2 regions of the Arthrobacter sp. Y3223065 genome follow, and region 2 is predicted to be linked to the other one. Evidence: riboswitches for the same ligand, from Rfam matches in the RefSeq annotation. Region 2 holds a riboswitch; the other holds the start of a gene.

Region 1 (9,400 bases), on a different contig from region 2:
GCCGGAGGGCAGGCGGATGTGGTGGAGCACAAAAGCTCCCCTGTACTCCAGGGAGACCACCTTGGCCTGCGCGCCAGGGTCCGGCGAGAGCGCCACTTCATGCGGCCGCAGCACCACGTCAACGTCTACATCGCAGTTCGCCCACCCCGGCACCGTGGAGACAACCCCGATTTCGCAGGTGAGCAACCCGTCGTGGACATTCGCGGGAAGAAAATCCGCGTCGCCCATGAAGGAGGCCACAAAGCGTGTGGCCGGCTGTTCGAAGACGTTCTCCGGTGTGTCGATCTGTTCAATGGCCCCGTCCCGCATGACCACTACCCTGTTGCCTACCGAAAGTGCTTCTGTCTGGTCGTGGGTCACCAGCAGTCCCGTGGTTCCGGTCTCCTGAAGCACCGCGACAATATCCGTTCGTACCCGCCCTCGAAGAGTCTCATCCAGGCTGGAGAACGGTTCGTCCAGCAGGACGACGGCGGGGCGGGGGGCCAGAGCACGGGCCAGCGAGACCCGCTGCTGTTCTCCTCCGGACAACTCGTGCGGATAGCGGGCGGCCAAATGGCCAAGGTGCACCAGTTCAAGCACCTCGGCGACCCGCTTCTGCCGTTCCACAGCAGGCAACCGGCCCAGTCCGAAGGCGACGTTCTTCTGCACGGTCAGGTTCGGGAACAGAGCATGGTCTTGGAACACCAGCCCCACCCGGCGGCGTTCCGGTTCCTGGAACCGTCGGCGGTCCGCGACGATCTCGCCTGCGATGCTGATCGTTCCGGTGTCGGGACGCTCCAGTCCGGCGATGAGCCTGAGCATGGTCGACTTTCCGCATCCCGATGGGCCGACAACGGTCACCAGCTCCCCGGCGCCAACCCGAAGGTCGAGCCCCGCGGCTGCTGCGACGGAGCCGTAGCGCCGGCCTACGCCGCTGAGTTCCAAGGCCGGGGTGCGCGGCTTGTTCCTTGGATCACCGGTCATGGCCCACCGCCCCCGTCCGGAAGCCGGCTGTCCGGCGAAACAGCAAATAGACCGGGATAACGGCCACCGCAACAATACCCAGTGCGGGCAGCGCAGCCTTCTCCCAGAAGTTCTCCCGGGCCAGCTCGTATACCCAAACAGAAACCGTGGTGAACCCGAACGGCCGCAAGAGAAGCACGATGGGCAGCTCCTTAACAGCGTCGATTGCCACCAGGACCATCGCTACAGCTGCGCCCCGGCGGGCCAGGGGCAGATGCACGCGGGCCAATAGCCTTGTCGGCGTGGCTCCAAGACTCATCGCAGAGGAAGTCAACGCGGGCGGGATTTTGGAGAAGCTCGCGTCTACCGCCTGATGGGCGGGCGCCAGGAAACGCACTACATAAGCGAAGAGGATGCCCGCCACCGAACCGGTAACCAGCAGCCCCGTGCCACCTGGAACACCGGCCCACTCGAGCATCTCATCGAACCGTGCGAACGCGATCAGCACGCCGATTCCGATCACCGCACCGGGGACCGCGTAGCCGAACGTAGTCACCTGCGCGGCCCCGGCCACCACGGCACCTCCGCCGAGGCGCAAACTGTGCCCGATGGTAAGGGCCAGTGCGGCGCACAGCAGTGCGGCGATCGCGGCGACGGCCATGCTGTTCAACAGGTACTCCAGGAACCGGGGGTCCAGCAAGGGCCCGGCACGGCCGAGGGTCTCCCCGGCGGCCCATACGAGCAGTTGGGCAACCGGAAGGATGAAGCCGGCCCCCAGCACGCCCAAGCCCCCGAGCGCCGCCAGCCATCCGGCCCAGCCGGTGAGCCGCCGGGCCTGCAGGCCCTCGCCCCGTCCGCCTTTCTGGTGGAAACGCGAGCGTCCCCGAAGCAGGCGTTCCCCGGCAAGCACCGCGACTGCGAACAGCAGCACCAACACCGAGAGTTGGGTGGCCGCATGGAAGTCGAAGCTGCCCTTCCAGACAAGGTAGACGCCCACGGACACGGTCTGCACATTGAAGTACTGAACGGTTGCAAAGTCCGTCAGGGTTTCCATCATCACCAGTGCCAGGGCGGCGGCAAGCGATGGCCTGGCCATCGGCGCCAGCACCCGCCAAAACGTGCGGGTGCGGCTGGCACCCAGGGTGCGGGCGGCATCGTATGTGGCCGCGCTCTGTTCAACGAGCGCGGCCCGCGCCAGGAGGTAGACGTACGGGTAGAGAGTCAGGGACATGACAATGACGGCCCCGGGCAGGGACCGCACCTGGGGCAGCCATGCACCCGGGCCGAGTACTGCCCGCAGCATCTCTTGCACCGGGCCGCCGACGTCGAAGGTGGAGAGGAACACAAAGCCCAGGATGTAGGCAGGCATGGCCAGCGGCAGCACCAGGGCCCACAGAAGCACGTTTCGGAGCGGAAAATCGTAGGCGGTGACCAGCCACGCCAGCCCCCCGCCGATCAGCAGCGTGCCCGCCCCGACTCCTGCCATCAGCAAAAGGGTGGTCAGGACCATCCCGCCCAGGTCGCGCGGCAGGGTGCCGTTGGTCAGGCCCCCCAGTCCGTCCAGGACCACGGCGACGACGGGCGTAGCCACCAGCGCCGCAGTGACCAACACGACCGCCGACCACAGCCGGCGGCCGTGTCCGGTCAAAGGGCGCCGGTGCTGTCCGGGAACCCCTGCATCAGCCAGAACGGCTGATTCACTCACTTGTAGCCGGCCTCGGCAAGTACCGCGGTAGCCTCGGCGTTGAGATCACCGTAGGCTTCGGCGTTCAACGGCATGCGGTTGAAGTCTCCGAAGGCAGCTATCACCGGCTCAGGTTTGACCGACGGGTTGACGGGAAACTCGTGGTTGGCGTCCACGAACGCGTTCTGTCCCGTGGTGGCCAGCCACTCAATGAGCCGCTGGGCCTCCGCCGCATTATCTGAATCAGCCACGACCCCGGCACCGGAAATGTTTACGTGCGCGCCCGCCCCCTCCTGGCTGGCCCAGAACAGGTCGACGGACAGATCGGGGTCCTTCTCCAGGGTGCGGGCCAGGTAGTAGTGGTTGTTGATTCCCACGTCGCAGGCCCCGGCGTCGATGGCTTCGAGCAGGAGGACGTCGTTGCTCATGATCTCCACGTCGTTGGCCACCCAACCCTGGACGATTTCCAGGGCCTTGGCCCGCCCGTGAAGATCGATGAGGCTGGCGACCAGGGACTGGGTGTAGGACGAGGTCGCATCGCGCATGCAGAGCCGGCCCTTCCACTGTGGATCGGCCAAGCCCGCGTAGCTGTCCTGCGCGTCAAATTCCGAGGGATCGACATTTTCCGGGTTGTAGGTGATGGTTCTGGCTCTCATGGCCAGTCCGAACCACTGCCCCTCGGGGTCGCGCAGGTCCTTCGGGACCGCCTCCTCCAGCTTTTCCGAGCGGATCGGCGCCAGCACGTCCTGACGCGCTGCATTCCAGAGGTTTCCGGCGTCCACGGTCATGAACACGTCAGCCGGGGTATCGCTTCCCTCAGCCTTAACCCGCTCAAGCAGCTCCGCGTCGTCACCGGTGATGAACTCAACGGAGATTCCGGTTTCATCGGTGAACTGGGCGAAAGCCCCCTCCAGGTCATAGTGCCGCGCGGAATAGATCTGCAGATCGGCGGGCGCTTTACCTATTCCCAATACGCCGCAGCCGGAGATGGCCAACATGGGCACGGCGAAGGCGACGCAGCCAGCAAGAAGCTTGGGTCGGTGCATAAAAGGTACTCCTGGAGGAAGCGGCGAGGCCGCGTGTAAAAAGGTGAGGCTAACCTAACCCGAAGGAGCACATTAAACAATTTGGAACGAAACGATCAGGTCATCGGCACCGCGCATCCCTCGTAGGAGACAGCCTCGCAAGGCGGTTCGGGGTGGGTACGGCGCATTGGTAGGCGCCGTTGCTTCGTCCAGATCGGAATGCTCCTGGGGCACGGGCAACGTGTGGCGGCACCCTCCCGCTGCTTCCGGGGCACCGCCGTCGTACGCTGGGAACCTGCCCAGCGAAGGGGGAACTACCAATGGACGACGCCGGATCCCGGCTCATTTTCGGGTGCATGGGTTTGGGCGGCGGCTGGGGGAGCGGGCCGCTGGAAGCGGCTGACGTTGCGGCCGCGCACGCGGCCGTCGCTGCGGCACTGGAGGCAGGGATCACGACGTTCGACCACGCCGACATCTACGCCCACGGCAAGGCCGAGGCTGCGTTCGGGCGGGTGCTGGCGGAACGTCCCGAGCTGCGCGATTCGATCAGGTTGCAGGGCAAATACGGTATCCGGCTGCCGATACCCGGCCTGGTCGGGCAATACGACTCCTCGCGCGAAGCCATCCTGGCCCGCACCGACGAAAGCCTGCGCCGGCTGCACACCGATCACCTGGACACGCTGCTGATCCACCGGCCGGATCCGCTGGCGCCGGCCGAAGAGATCGCCGCGGCGTTCAACGAGCTCCGGATGGCCGGGAAGGTCCGCCGTCTTGGTGTCTCGAACATGTCCGGCGACCAGATGCGCTGGCTGCAGTCGGCGCTGGATGAGCCGCTGGCGGTAAACCAGCTGGAAATGAGCCTGTACCGACGCGACTGGCTGGAGTCCGGCGTGCTGGTGAACCACCCGGACGGGACGGGCACCAACTTCCCGCACGGCACCTTGGAATACTGCGCCGCCAACGGGGTGGAACTGCAGGCCTGGGGCGCGCTGGCCCAGGGCCGCTACAGCGGGCGTGCGGCAGGCCTGGCCGGGGCGGCGGCCGGCGCGGGAACGCCCGCCGACGGGATCGCGCAGAATCACGTCCGGGCGGCAGAGGGGGCTGCGACAACGGATGCTTCCTCACGGGCGGACGCCTCACTCCCGGCGGATCATTCGGCCACTGCCCTGGTCACGGAACTTGCCCGGGACAAGGGCTGCCCGCCGGAAGCCGTGGTGCTGGGCTGGCTGCTGCGGCATCCCTCAGGCATCCGGCCGGTCGTCGGTACCAGCAGCCCGGACCGGATCCGGGCCTGTGCCCAGGCGGAGGCGGTCGGAACGGCGATGACCCGCCAGGAGTGGTACTCCCTGTGGGTGGCTGCCCGAGGCAGGCCTCTGCCCTAGCTGGCCGCTGCCGCCGTCGCGGTAACGTTCGTCCTAGACGAAGGCCGGCTGTTCCAGCCGGCGGAACCCGGAATCGTGGAAGACCAGGGGCTCGTGGGTGCCGTCGTGCGTGGACAGGCCGTGCACCTGCAGCAGCACGACGTGGTGGTCCCCGGCCGGGACCTCCTGGTGCACCGAGCAGTCCAGCCACAGCGCCGCGTCGTGCAGGAACAGCGCGCCGTCGTCTGTGCCGTGCAGGCCGAGGCCGGCAAAGCGGTCACCGTTCTTGGACGCGATCTGGCGGCAGACGCCGTCGTGCCCGGTGCCGAGCACCGAGACGCCGATCCGGTCGGCCCGGCGGACCACCGGCCAGGTCCGGGAGGTGTTTTGCACGGCGAACATCACCAGCGGCGGCTCGAGGGAGACGCCGACGGTGAACGAGGAGGCGACGATGCCCTGGGGCTCGCCGTCGACGATCGCGCATAGCGCCGCGATTCCTGAGGGGAAGCGGCCGAAGGCGGAGCGCAACGTGTTTGGTGTCAGGTCATTGTGTAGCGACATGGCGTCCTTGGGGCTTGGGCGCATCCGCTGCTGCCGAGCTGCTGCGGGAGGATACGCGTACTTGCCTGCCGACATACCCGGCGGGCCGAATCATCACCTGGAGCACCCCGCTACGGTAGAGGGTTGCCGGCCAACCAGCCAGGGCTGTGTAGTTGGCGCTCTTGATTCGTCTCCACGCTAAGAGCGGGGAAGGGCCTGGGTCAAACGCCGGTAACAGTTCGTCAAATGCCGCGGTTTACTCGAGGCTGCCCGACGGCTGTTGCCCCACTGCTACCGGGCGACGCCGTCCGGGCGCACGGTCTGTTGGCGGAACGGATGCGCCGGATAGACGCCCAGAAGGCGGATCTCCGTGGTGAAGAAGTCCAGTTCCTCGAAGGCGTGGACCATGGCCTGGTCGTCCGGGTGGCCTTCGACGTCCACCATGAACATGGTGGCGGCAAACTCGCCGCCCACCATGTAGCTCTCCAGCCGGGTCATGTTGATGCCGTTGGTGGCGAATCCGCCCAGCGCCTTGTACAGCGCCGACGGCACGTTCCGCACCCGGAAGACGAAGCTGGTCACGGCCGGACCGGGCAGCTCCTCGCGGGACGGGACCGGCCGGCGGTCGGCCAGCACCACGAACCGGGTGGTGTTCGTCGGATCGTCTTCGACCTTTTCCGCGAACACTTCCAGGCCGTAGAGCTCGGCGGCCATCGGCGGCGCCAGCGAGACCTTGGTCGGGTCGTTCCACTCCGCGACCTCGCGTGCGGAGCCGGCGGTGTCGCCGGCGATCACCGGAATCAGGCCGAGCCGGCGGATGAGTTTACGGCACTGGCCCAGCGCGTGGATGTGGCTGTGCACTTCGCGGGCCTGCTCCACCGTGGCCCCGCGTATGCCCAGCAGGCTGAAGCGGATGGGCAGGAAAAACTCTTCGACGATCTGCAGGGTGGTCTTGGGCAACAGCGCGTGGATGTCCGCCACCCGGCCGGCGATCGAATTGTCGATGGGAATCATGGCCAGTTCCGCCTCGCCGCCCGTGACGGCGGCGAAGGCGTCCTCGAAGCTGGCACAGGGCACCGCTTCCCAACCGGGGCGCACTTCCAGGCAGGCCATATGGGAGTTCGAGCCGGGTTCACCTTGGTACGCAATTGCTGGAGCCATGGGCGAAATTATCCCACCGGGGCCGGCCGTTGCTTCATTTCGGAGGTCCTGCCGGCGTCACAAAACAAGGCCGGCCCGCCAGCGGCTTAGTACAGATGGGATTCCTGGGTGATGCCGTAGGGCACGTCGTCGCTCAACTCCACGGTGAACTGTCCGGGGCCGGTGCGCGTGACCAAGATGCCGCAGTCGCCGTCGAGGGCCGCGATCTCTTGCAACTCTTCGACCGCGGCATTGAGAAGATCGTGCGCCTCGGAAGCCGTCTGTGCCGTCAAGGACTTGGTAGCCAAGGAAGTGGCCATGGTTCTGCCTTTCGTGGCCGGAGGTTTCCGCAGAGGAGAAAACGCGGGTTGGAAGCTTCCGGCCGGAACGAGCCTGCCATGCGGAACGGTGCATGGAAGTTTACATTCTGCCATCCCAATGGACATCAGATGAATTTTGGATGGGGCGTGGCGTTAGAACGGGTTCAGCAGCCGGTGGACGAACTGCCGGGTGCGCTCTTCCTTCGGTTCGCGCAGCACCTGTTCGGGGTGCCCGCGTTCCACCACCACGCCGCCGTCCATGAACACCACTTCGCTGGCCACCTCACGGGCGAAGGCCAGCTCGTGGGTCACCAGGGCCATGGTCCAGCCTTCGTCGGCCAGTTCCTTGATGACGTGCAGCACATCGCCCACCAGCTCGGGATCCAGCGCCGACGTGGGTTCGTCGAACAACAGCAGCGAGGGTTTGAGCGCCAGGGCCCGGACAATGCCGACCCGCTGCTGCTGCCCGCCGGAGAGCTGATGCGGGTACTGGTCTTCCTTGCCGGACAGCCCGACGCGGTCCAGCAACGACCTGGCCTCGCGCACGGCTTCGGCCTTGGGCCGCTTCTGGACCTGGACCGGGCCCTCGATGATGTTCTGCAGCACGGTCATGTGCGGAAACAGGTTGTAGTGCTGGAACACCATGGCGCTGCGGTCACGCAGGGCGGCAATCTGTTTCCGGTTCACCGGCGAACCGAAGTCCACGGCTGGGCCGCCGGAAAAGGCGACCCTGCCGCCGTCGGGGGTTTCCAAGCCGTTCAGGCACCGCAGCACGGTGGTTTTGCCCGATCCGGAGGGTCCGATCAGGGCCAGCACCCCGCCCGTCTGGACGGACAGGTCGATGGACTTGAGCACCTGGTTGCTGCCGAAGGACTTGCGCAGCCCCTCCACGGAGAGCACGGGCCCGGCTGCGGCGCCGGGCTGCGGCGCGGGGGCGGCAGGGACGTCAGTGGGCGACATAGCGTTCCAACCTCTTCTCCAGTCGGGACTGCCCGGCTGACAGGACCAGGCAGAACACCCAGTAGACAACCGCGGCCTCTATGTAGAGCAGCATGAACTCCTGGCTGAACGCCGCAATCTCCTGCGCCGCACGGAACGCCTCGGTCACCAGGATCAGCGAGGCGAGGGACGTGTCCTTGACCAGCGAGATGAAGGTATTGGACAGCGGCGGTACCGACACGCGCGCAGCCTGCGGCAGGATGATCCTGCGCAGGGTGGTGGTGCCGGCCATGCCGATGGTGTGGCCGGCTTCCCACTGACCCTTGGGAACGGACAGGATCGCGGCGCGGATGATTTCGGCCGCATAACCGCCCACGTTCAGGGAGAACGCGATGATCGCGCTCGGCCACGGGTCGAGCACCACGCCGATCGACGGGAGGCCGTAGAAGATCACAAACAGCTGGACCAGCAGCGGGGTGCCGCGGATCACCGACACGTAGGCGCGGGCAATGCCGGACAGGAGCCGGTTGCGGCTCAACCGCATGAGGGCAACGACAAGCGCCAGCGCCAGGCCGATGGCGAAACTGGCCAGAGTGAGGGGGATGGTGCCGGTCAGCCCGCCCTGGACGATAGGCCAGAGCGAATTGCCGACGAGCTCCCAGTCGATGTCCATACGGTTACGTTAGCGTCTCCCTTTAGACCCAGACCCCTCTACTTGGTGACGTCCGCGCCGAAGTACTTCTCGGAGATCTCCGCCAGCGTGCCGTCGGCGCGCAGCTCCTCCAGCGCCGTGTTAAAGGCCTCCACCAGGTCGTCGCTGCCCTTCTGGAAGGCGAAGGCGCTCTGCGTCTCCTCGTCCGTTTCGGCGGCTACCTTGATGTTCTGGTTGTTGTTGGTGGCCTGGTAATCCAGGTAGGTCAGCTTGTCGTTGACGGTGGCGTCCACGCGGCCCTGCTCCAGCAGCGAAACCGCCTGCGCCCAGCCCTCCACGGCCTCAACTTTGGCGCCGGCGGACTTGGCCAGTTTGTAGAAGTTGCTGGTCAGCGACTGGGCGGAGGTTTTGCCCTCCAGATCCGCCAGCGAGGAAATGTCGTTGTTGTCCGACTTCACGACGACGACGCCGGTGCTGACCGTGTACGGATCCGAGAAGTCGTAGGTGGCCAGGCGGTCTTCGTTGATCGAAACCTGGTTGGCGATCACGTCGAAACGCCCCGCCTCCAGCCCTGCGAAGATGGCGTCCCACTGGGTCTCTTCAAACTGGACGTCGACGCCGAGCTTTTCCGCCACCGCGGTGACGATCTCGACGTCGTAACCGGTCAGGTCGCCGGTGCCGTTCTCGTGGAAGCTGAACGGACGGTAGGTCCCCTCGGTCCCCACGGTGATCACGCCTGCGTCCTGGATCTCCTGCAGCGTGGTCGCGGCGGCAGAGGTCGCCGGCTCCGACTCCGA
Region 2 (9,400 bases):
GATGGCCACGTGCTGGGCCAGTTCGCCGCGCTGGATCAGGTCGACCGCGGCGTCGATGACCGCACCCGGTGCCGGCAGCTGGACCGAGCTGAACAGGCCGGCGGAGGTGCTCCACTGCCAGGCTGCGAGCAGGGCGGCGGGCAGCAGCAGGCCAAGGAGCAGGCGGGCCCAGCCGTTGCCGAGCACCCCGGTCGGGGACCATCCGTTGGCCGGGGACTCCGGTGAGGGGCCGTCCTGATCCGGCCTGGGCGCGCCCGCGGTCTTGAGGACGCCGGCGGCCGCGAGGCCTTCCTGGCTGGCCGGGTAAACGCTGTTGCCGGATGCGCCGGGGTTGCCGATGTGCGTCATCAGGATTCCTTGATGGCCGACGGGTCGGCCTTCTTCACCAGCGAGTCGTCGAGCAGGGTGGCGAGGGCTTCGTCGATGTCGGCCTGGCTCTTCACGTCGCCGGTCTCGACGAACGCCGGGCCGACCTTCTCCAGCACGGCGCGCTGCTTCTCGCCCGGGGCAGCCTCCACGTCCAGGTTGCTGCGCTCGGCGATCACCTTGGTGGCGACCTCGAGGTCCAGGCCGGCAACATCGGCCAGGATCTGCGCGGTTTCCTCGGGGTTCTCGGCGGCCCAGGCGCGGGCCTTCTCGTAGGCGTTCACCACGGCCTGCGCCAGCTCCGGTTCCTCCTCGAGGAAGGACTCCGTGGCGTTCAGGAAACCGTACGTATTGAAGTCCAGGTTCCGGTAGAACAGTTCGGCGCCGTCCTGCTCGGCTCCGGCCATGATCGGATCCAGGCCCGACCAGGCGTCCACGGAGCCCTGCTGCAGGGCGGTCAGGCCGTCGGCGTGCTGCAGGTTCTGCACGGTCACGTCCTCGGCGGAGAGGCCGGCTTCTTCCAGGGACTGCAGCAGGAAGAAGTAGGGGTCGGTGCCCTTGGTGGCGGCCACCGACTTGCCCTTGAGATCCTGGACGGACTCGATGCCGGAGTCGGGCAGCGCCACGAGGGCCGACCATTCCGGCTGCGAGTAGAGGCTGATGGTCTTGATCGGCGAGCCGTTGGCGCGGGCCAGCAGCGCCGCGGAACCGGCGGTGGATCCGACGTCGACCGCTCCAGAGCGCAGCGCCTCGTTGGCCTTGTTGGAACCGGCCGACTGCAGCCAGTTCACCTCGACCCCGTCGTCGGCCAGGGTGGCCTCCAGCCAGCCCTTTTCCTTGATGATCAGGCTCAGCGGGTTGTAGGTGGCGAAGTCGATGTTGAGCACGCCATCGCCGGTGCCCTGGGCGGCGGTGGCTTCGGAATCCTCACCGGCAACGCAGCCGGTCAGGGCCAGCGAGGCGGTGGCGGCAACGGCGGCTGCGCCCAGGAGCGGGCGGCGGGAGAAACGGCTGGCAAGAGACATGGTGGTTCCTTTGAACGGTGTGCGGAACAGGAGAAATTCCGCGACGGATGATGTTGGGCGCGTACGGCCCGGGAATTGCTTGGCTTAATGAGGGGTGACGGCGGCCCTAATGGCCGTCGACGCCGAGGCTTTCGAGCAGCGAGCGGCGCATTCGGGCCAGCTCGACCGATCCGCGGTCCCGCGGACGGGCGCGGGGGACATCGACGGTGCGCACGATCGTGGCGCCGTCGTCCTCGCGGCCTTCTTCCTTGCCGAGCACGATGATCCTGTCCGCCAGTTGCAGGGCTTCGTCCACGTCGTGGGTCACCAGCAGCACGGTGGTGGGTTCAGCCGCGTGGATATCGAGCAGCAAATCCTGCATCTTGATCCGGGTCAGCGCGTCCAGAGCGCCGAACGGTTCGTCCAGCAGCAGCACGCCCGGGTTGCGGGCCAGCGCCCGGGCCAGGGAGGCCCGCTGGGCCATGCCGCCGGAGACCTCGCGCGGCCGGTGCTTGGCGAAGGTGGCCAGGCCGACCAGTTCCAGCAGCCGGGCGACCTTGGACTTGCCCTGCTTGGCACTGCAGCTCTTGGGCAGGCCGATGGCCACGTTGGCCTGCAGGGTGTGCCACGGCAGCAGCCGCGGTTCCTGGAACGCGACGGCGCAGCGGGAGTCGATGCCCTGGACCGGCGTGCCGTCGATTTCCACGGTGCCGGCGCTGGGCGCGTCGAGACCGGCGGTGGCGCGCAGCAAGGTGGACTTGCCGCAGCCGGACGGGCCCAGGATGGCCAGCACCTCGCCGGGCCGGACATCGAAATTCACGTCGCGCAGCACGGTGTGCGCCTGGGCTCCGGCGCCGAAGGTGCGGTTCAGGCCGCGGAAGGAAACGGCCAGGGCTGAGTCGGAACGGGCTGCGGGTGCAGCGGAAGCGGGAGCCGCGTGGCGGGACGACGACAGTACTGCAGTCATGGGATCACTCCATCGATCCTGGCAGTAGCACCCTACGGATCAAGCCGTGCGGCCCGGCTTCCGCCGGCCGTACCCGTGGCTTGTCACCTCGTTATCACCGGCAGTCTGGGTGGGCTTCCGGTGACCAGGGTTGCTGCGGCGTCGTCGATCCAGGTCTCTCGGCCGCTCGGGATGGTCACCACCAACTAAACGGCACGCGCGGGACTCGCGGCAAACTGCCCGTAATAATGACTCGTAACAAACGCAACGATAATCTGCCGTAACAGACGCGCGATCCGCTCGCCGGGGGAACCAGCAGGGGGAAACAGCCGCGTCCCCGCTATCCATGGACGCCGCTCCGGGCCGGACACCCATTCCGGGAGGGCAGTCAGGCAGGCGGATCCGCCGGGATGAGGACAGTGGAGAATAAGCGGCGGTGCCGCCCCTCTTCCGGGCCGTTCGCCGCCACCTTCTGTGCGGCAGCCCTGATGGCGAAGGTGAATTCCTCGAACTCTTCGTCCGTCATCCAGAGGGCGGTCTGCCGGTAACCGGCCCCGTCGCGCAGGAAATCCGGATTCTCCCGGGCGATGTACTGGTCGAAGGCCTCCAGCAGCCCGGCCGTGAAGGCCATGAAGCCGCGCCGGTGATCCTCGGCGGTCATGGAGGCCAGATCGTCCTCGGCCACTGAACTCTTGGCCACATCCAGCCGGAAGGTGCGTTCGGTGGTGCCGCGTACCGGCCTTTCCTGGGCAACCGCCAGCACGCCGGCCTTGGAGAGCGTGCCGATGTGCCGGTAAAGCGTGGCCGTGGGGATGTCGGGGAGTTCGGCGGAGATCTCCGCCGTGGTCAGCTCGCGGTTGCCCAGCAGCGTCTGCACAATTCGCAGGCGTACCGGGTGCAGGATCAGGTCGGCGCTCGCTGAGGAGGACATGGCTCTACATTCTCACAGTTGACATTGTTTCCACAACTGATAATAATCGTACTGTCCGGCTACCGAAGCCGGGCTCGAACGGCCAAGACACGAGCAATAAACGACCCGAAGGGAGGCGCAGTGGCGGCGATAGTGGTGGAGAACAAGGAGGAGGTTCTGCTGGAGTTGGACCGGTTTGAAAAGGTTGCGGGGCTGCTCGGCGACCAAAGTTTCCCGCTGTCTGCGGTGACCTCAGTCCGGGTGCTCGCGGACGCGTTCGACGGCGTCCGCGGCCTGCGGGCTCCCGGGCTTGCAATCCCGAGACGGACTCGGGTGGGAACGTGGCGCGGCCGAGGCAAGACCCTCGCCGTCGCCCGCCGCGGCACCCCGGCAGTGCAGCTTGACCTGGACGGGCAAAAGTACGCCCGAGTCGTTGTGTCGCTTCCCGATGCGGAGGACGTTGCGGCCCGAATCCGTGCCGCCGCCGGCCTGCCCGCCGGGCAATCGGTCACGGAAGAAGAGGTCCGCTTCCCCTCCGGGACCGTGCAGTTGGCGGGAACCTGGGCCGAGCCGGCAGGAACGGTCCGTGCCGTGGCGCTGATCCTGCCCGGTTCGGGACCGATCGACCGCAATGCCAACCATAAACGGATGCCGTTGGGCATCAGCCGTGACCTGGCAAACGCGCTGGCCAACCACGGGATCGCTTCGCTGCGCTACGACAAGCGCGGCACCGGCGCCTCGGATGGAACCTTCTGGACGGCCGGTTTCCGTCAGAACAGCGACGACGCCGCTGCCGCCCTGCGATGGATGGTCACGCAAAAGACAGGGGACCTGCCGGTGTTCCTGGTCGGCCACAGCGAAGGCAGCTACCACGCAGCGGCCGTGGCGGCAGATCCCGGCACGCGGGTGGACGGTGCGGTGCTGCTTTCGGCCTCGGCACAGACCGGCTTTGAGACAGGCAGGTGGCAGACAGCCCAGATCAGCGACTCGCTGCCCGCATTCCCGCGCTTGCTGCTGAAGCTCTTCCGCCAGGACCTGGTCAAGATCCAGGCGAAGTCGGTGGAAAAACTTCGGACCACCACCGAGGACGTGGTGCGCATGCAGGGCCGTAAAATCAACGCGCTCTGGCATCGCGAGTTCATTGACTTCGACCCCGTTCCGTACCTGGGGCGCTTGCAGCTGCCGGTGCTGGCCATCACGGGTGCCAAGGACGTGCAGGTGGACCCGGCAGACCTGGACATCATCGCGGCCACCGTTCCCGGCCCGGTGACCACGCGGAAGATCGACGACCTGTCGCATCTGCTGCGCCGCGACCCGAAGGCTCCGACCCTCTCCGACTACAAGCGCCAGATCCGCGAGCCTGTGGACGCCGAGCTGCTGGAGCTGGTGGGACGTTGGATCTCCGAGCAGGCCGGCACCGCTTCCGGGGCGTCCGGCGCGGCCGGAACTTCTGCCCCCGGGCAGCTGGCTCGTTAGTCACTGAGTGCACGGAGGGCCCCAGAGCTGCCGGATGGCCTTGGAGCCGCCCGAGATGGGGTTATCTGCCTCTCGGTGAGGCGGCAGTGCGCGGGCGGTTCCGGTGCAGAAGAGTCGCGGGTAGGGTCGAGCCATGGCACACCAGAATGACCCTGAAGTCGTCCGGCGGCTGCTGGAAACCCCTGGCCGCTGGGCCGTCGTCGGCCTATCCACGAACCCGCACCGGGTGGCCATGCGCATCTCCCGGTACCTGATGGACCAACTGGACATGGAAGTCATTCCCGTCAACCTGAAAGGCGACGACGTCCTGGGCCTGACCGGTTACCAAAAGCTCGCGGACATTCCCGGCGAGATCGACGTGGTGGACTGCTTCGTGAACTCGCAGAAGGTCGGACCGGTGGTGGACCAGGCCATCGAAGTCGGTGCCAAAGCGGTGTGGCTCCAGCTGGGCGTGGTCGACGAAGCCGCCGCGGACCGGGCCAAGGCGGCCGGCCTGGACGTAGTCATGGATACCTGCCCGGCAATAGAGGCCCCGCGCTTCGGCCTCTAGCCCGCGGCGTCCGTCCGGCAGCCCTCAACATTCCGCCCGCCGGGCATCGCCGCCGTCACATGATGAGGCGCCCGTAACATTACGCCCCGGGACGTCACGGCCTGTCACGTGCTTCCCGGCGCCGGATCGGACCCGGCATACTCAACTCCGAGATCAAGAGTCCCAACGACAAGCTCTGGCTGGTTGGGCGGCAACCCTCTCCCGTAGCGGGGTGCCCCAGATGAGGATCCGGCCGCGCACAACACCGTGCCCGGCAAGTACGGCCCCCGCCAAGCTGCGTCCCCAACCGTGATGGTTGCTGCGCCGCCGGCAGGCGGGAGCCCCGCCTTGAGGAGCGAACATGACCGCCGTCGTGACAGAAATCAACCCGCAAACCGACCGATCTCCGTGGGCCGGGCAGGCTACCGCCGAAGAACTGGCCCACTGGCAGCAGATAGCCGAAGGCGTTGCCGCCGCACTGGCGCCGGACGTGCTGGAGCGCGACCGCCGCAATGCCGAACCGCACGCCGAGGTGGAGCTGCTGCGCAACTCCGGGCTGCTCAACCTGATCATCCCGGCCGAATGGGGCGGCGAGGGCGGGCACTGGGAAAGCGCGCTGCACGCCGTGCGCATCCTTGCCCGCACCGACGCGTCGATCGCGCAAATTCTCGGCTACCACTACGCGAACCTGGGCGCCGTCGTCTTCTATGGTGATGTGCAGATCCAGGAACGCCTGCTCCGCCGCTCCGCGCTGGGCCGCTGGTCCTGGGGTGACTCCGTGAACCCCGTGGACCCGAATCTGGAACTGATTCCCGACGGCGACGGCTACCGGCTGAATGGCATCAAGCACTTCTCCGCCGGCGCTTCCGTCGGTGACGCCATCCTGGTCAACGCCGTGATCGCGGCCGGACCGGAGCAGGGCAAGTTCCTGGCCCTCGCGCTGGAGCATGACCGGACGGGGATCGGATACCTCGGGGACTGGGATGCGCTCGGCCAGCGCCTCTCGGCCAGTGGTTCGGTGAAGTACGACGGCGTGCAGGTCACCGCCGCGGACATCATCGGCGAGGTAGGGGACGAGCCTTTCTCCACACTCGTCACCCCGTACATCCAGCTGGCCTTCGGCAACCTCTACCTGGGCATCGCGCAGGGGGCGCTGGACCGCGGACGCCGGATCACGCTGGCGCGCAGGAACTCCTGGTTCCTCAGCACGAAGGAGACCTATGCCCAGGATCCGCTGACCCAGCGGGTCTACGGCGAGCTGGCTTCGCGGGTTGCCGCGGTGGAAGCCCTGGCAGATCGGACGAATGCAAGGTTCGACGCGGTCATCGCCGTCGGCGCGCAGCTGACCGCGGAATCCCGGGCGGACATCGCGATCAAGATCGCGCGGCTCAAGGTCGTGTCCACCGAGGTGGGTGTCGACGTGGCGAACCGTATCTTCGAGACTACCGGCTCGTCCTCCGCGAAATCCGAGGTTGGGCTGGACATTTTCTGGCGCAACATCCGCACGCACACGCTGCACGACCCGGTCGACTACAAGAAGGTCGAGGTCGGCGCCAACTACCTGCTCGGCGACGTCCAGCCGATTTCGCTCTACACCTGAGCCGCGCCTAACGCTGCCATTCCGTTACTGCCCGCTTACGGCGGGCCCATCACGATTGCCCGCCGACCGCGGGCCCGATCACGATTGCCCGCCGACCGCAGGCCCCATCACTCCGCCCTCGTGACAGAACCTCCAGGAGAACCAGCATGACTGAAACTATTGACGACATCGCCACGGCCTTCGACGCCGCAGCCGCCAAGTACCGTCCGATCTTCGCGCGCATCGCCGCCGGGGCGTTGAGCCGCGAGCTCACCCGGGAGCTGCCGTATGAACAGATCGGCTGGCTGAAGGAAGCCGGCTTCGGCGCCGCCCGGATTCCGGCCGAGTTCGGAGGCGACGGGCTGGACTGGGAAGAGTTCACCCAACTCCTGATCGAGCTGGGCACCGCAGACAGCAATATTCCGCAGGCGCTGCGATCGCACATTGCCTTGGTGGAGGAGAACCTATACCACCACGGCCGCACCTCGGACCGAAGCGCCTGGCTGCGGCGCTTCGCCTCCGGCGAGCTGGCCGGCAACGCCTGGACCGAACCGGGTGCCGGCGGAACCGCCACCGTGCTGTCCGAGTCCGGCGGCAGGCTGCTGCTGAACGGCCGCAAGTTCTACACCACCGGCACCATCTTCGCCGACTGGATCGATGTCACCGCCAAGCGCCAGGACGGCTCCGATGTCTCGGTGATCATCTCCACCAAGACGCCGGGCGTGGAAACCTTTGACGACTGGGACGGTTTCGGCCAGCGGCTGACCGGCAGCGGCACCACCGTATTTACCGACGCGGTTGTGGATCCGGCTAACGTTTCAGCCTTCGCCGACCGCTTCCCATACCAGACGGCGCTCTACCAGCACATCCTGCTGGTCACCCTGGCCGGCATCGCCCGGGCCGCCATCGCCGACGCCGCGGACAACGTGCGGGACCGCACGCGGGTGTTCGGCCACGGAAACGCCCCGCTGGTCCGGCACGACGCGCAAGTCCTGCAAGTGGTCGGCGAAATCAGCGCCAAATCCTACGCCGCGACGGCGACGACCCTGAGTGTGGCCCGCAGCCTGGACAGGGCTTTCGAGGCTCGGCGCCTGGATGCCGACGCCGAAAAGTCGGCCAACATCGACGTCGAACTGGAATCGGGCCGGGCGCAGATAGTGCTCAGCGCCCTGGTTCCGGACGCCGCGGGCGCCCTCTTCAACGCGCTCGGTGCTTCCTCCACCAGCACGGACAAGGCGCTGGACCGGCACTGGCGCAACGCCCGCACCGTGGCGACGCACAACCCTTTCATTTACAAGTCCCGGATCGTCGGCAACTGGGAAGTCAACGCCACGGAACCCCCATTCGTGTGGACCATCGGCGAGGCCAATGCCGACGCCGGCCGCCCGCCAGTCAACCCCGCCGTCCGTTCCGCGGCCGTCTAGGAAGAACACACACCATGTCTGTCGCCACCAAAAACCCAACACTCGCGGCTCCCGAAGCCGCGGCCGGCGCTGCCGGCGCTCCGCGGCTCTCCGGCCGGCTGGGTGTCGCCAGCATCGTGCTCATCGTGCTGGCCGCCGCCTCGCCGCTGGGCGTCATCGGCGGAACCGTCCCGCTGGCCATTGCCAGCGGCAACGGCGCCGGCCTGCCCTTCATCTACCTGCTGGCCATGGCGATTCTGCTGTTGTTTGCCGTCGGCTTCACCACCATGACCCCGCATGTGCCAACGGCCGGCGCGTTCTTCAGCTACGTGCAGAAGGGACTGGGGCGCCGGGCGGGCCTGGGGGCGGCCTTCGTGGCCCTGCTTTCCTACCTCGCCCTGGAAGCGGGCGTCTACGGCCTCTTCGCCCCGGCCGTTAACGAAGTGGTCCGTGCCTACGGCGGCCCCGAACTGCCCTGGTGGGTGTGGGCGGCTACCGCGCTGGCCGCCGTCGCCTGGCTGGGACACCGCAATATCGAACTCTCCGGCAAGGTGCTGGCGGTGCTGCTCGTGGCCGAGGTGCTGATCGTGCTGATCCTGGACGCCTTCATCATCTTTGACGGGGGAGGTGCCGGCGGCCTGTCCACCGGGTTCGCCACCCCGTCCACCGTACTGTCGGGGGCACCCGGCATCGCGCTGCTGTTCGCCATCCTGAGCTTCATCGGCTTCGAGGCCACGGCGGTCTTCCGCGATGAGGCTCGCGACCCGGACAAGACCATCCCGCGGGCCACCTATGTGGCACTCCTGGTGGTGGGCGGTTTCTACGCGCTGTCCAGCTGGCTGCTGATCAGCGTCTGGGGCGACGAGGGAGTCGTCCAAAAGGCCACGGACGCGCCGGGCACCTTGCTCTCGGAGACCACAACGCTCTATCTGGGCACGGCCGGCAGCCACATCATCCAACTGCTGCTGGCGACCAGCCTCTTCGCCTGCATCCTGTCCTTGCACAACATCGGTTCCCGCTACTTTTTCCAAGTCGCCGGGCAGGGCATCTTCCCGGCCAAGTTGGCCGGCACCCACGGCCGGCACCGCTCCCCGCATCTGGCCTCCGCAGCGGCCAACACGGTGGTAGCCCTGTTCCTGCTGGCCGCCGTCCTGGCCGACTGGGATCCAATCATGCAGTTCTACACC

Evidence for each region. A riboswitch is a leader RNA that binds a small molecule or an ion and turns the genes downstream of it on or off. The one in region 2 is predicted to bind S-adenosylmethionine.
Region 1: it holds a riboswitch for S-adenosylmethionine, as region 2 does, so the genes downstream of both, AC5RUK_RS04960 (flavin reductase family protein) here and AC5RUK_RS10520 (acyl-CoA dehydrogenase family protein) in region 2, are expected to answer to the same signal.

What each region holds. Positions count from the first base shown of each region.
Region 1 covers NZ_JBNHGC010000002.1:14,513-23,912, forward strand. Annotated here, with positions in the region: gene AC5RUK_RS04940 (ABC transporter ATP-binding protein) at 1-963, opposite strand, end outside; gene AC5RUK_RS04945 (ABC transporter permease) at 953-2,647, opposite strand; gene AC5RUK_RS04950 (extracellular solute-binding protein) at 2,644-3,672, opposite strand; gene AC5RUK_RS04955 (aldo/keto reductase) at 3,972-5,033, shown strand; gene AC5RUK_RS04960 (flavin reductase family protein) at 5,067-5,573, opposite strand; SAM riboswitch class IV at 5,626-5,740, opposite strand; gene AC5RUK_RS04965 (prephenate dehydratase) at 5,844-6,713, opposite strand; gene AC5RUK_RS04970 (hypothetical protein) at 6,800-7,012, opposite strand; gene AC5RUK_RS04975 (amino acid ABC transporter ATP-binding protein) at 7,166-7,972, opposite strand; gene AC5RUK_RS04980 (amino acid ABC transporter permease) at 7,959-8,618, opposite strand; gene AC5RUK_RS04985 (amino acid ABC transporter substrate-binding protein) at 8,663-9,400, opposite strand, start outside.
Region 2 covers NZ_JBNHGC010000003.1:413,640-423,039, reverse strand. Annotated here, with positions in the region: gene AC5RUK_RS10550 (ABC transporter permease) at 1-348, opposite strand, end outside; gene AC5RUK_RS10545 (aliphatic sulfonate ABC transporter substrate-binding protein) at 348-1,391, opposite strand; gene AC5RUK_RS10540 (ABC transporter ATP-binding protein) at 1,498-2,337, opposite strand; gene AC5RUK_RS10535 (helix-turn-helix domain-containing protein) at 2,705-3,247, opposite strand; gene AC5RUK_RS10530 (alpha/beta hydrolase) at 3,368-4,702, shown strand; gene AC5RUK_RS10525 (CoA-binding protein) at 4,836-5,252, shown strand; SAM riboswitch class IV at 5,404-5,518, shown strand; gene AC5RUK_RS10520 (acyl-CoA dehydrogenase family protein) at 5,593-6,831, shown strand; gene AC5RUK_RS10515 (acyl-CoA dehydrogenase family protein) at 6,978-8,234, shown strand; gene AC5RUK_RS10510 (APC family permease) at 8,249-9,400, shown strand, end outside.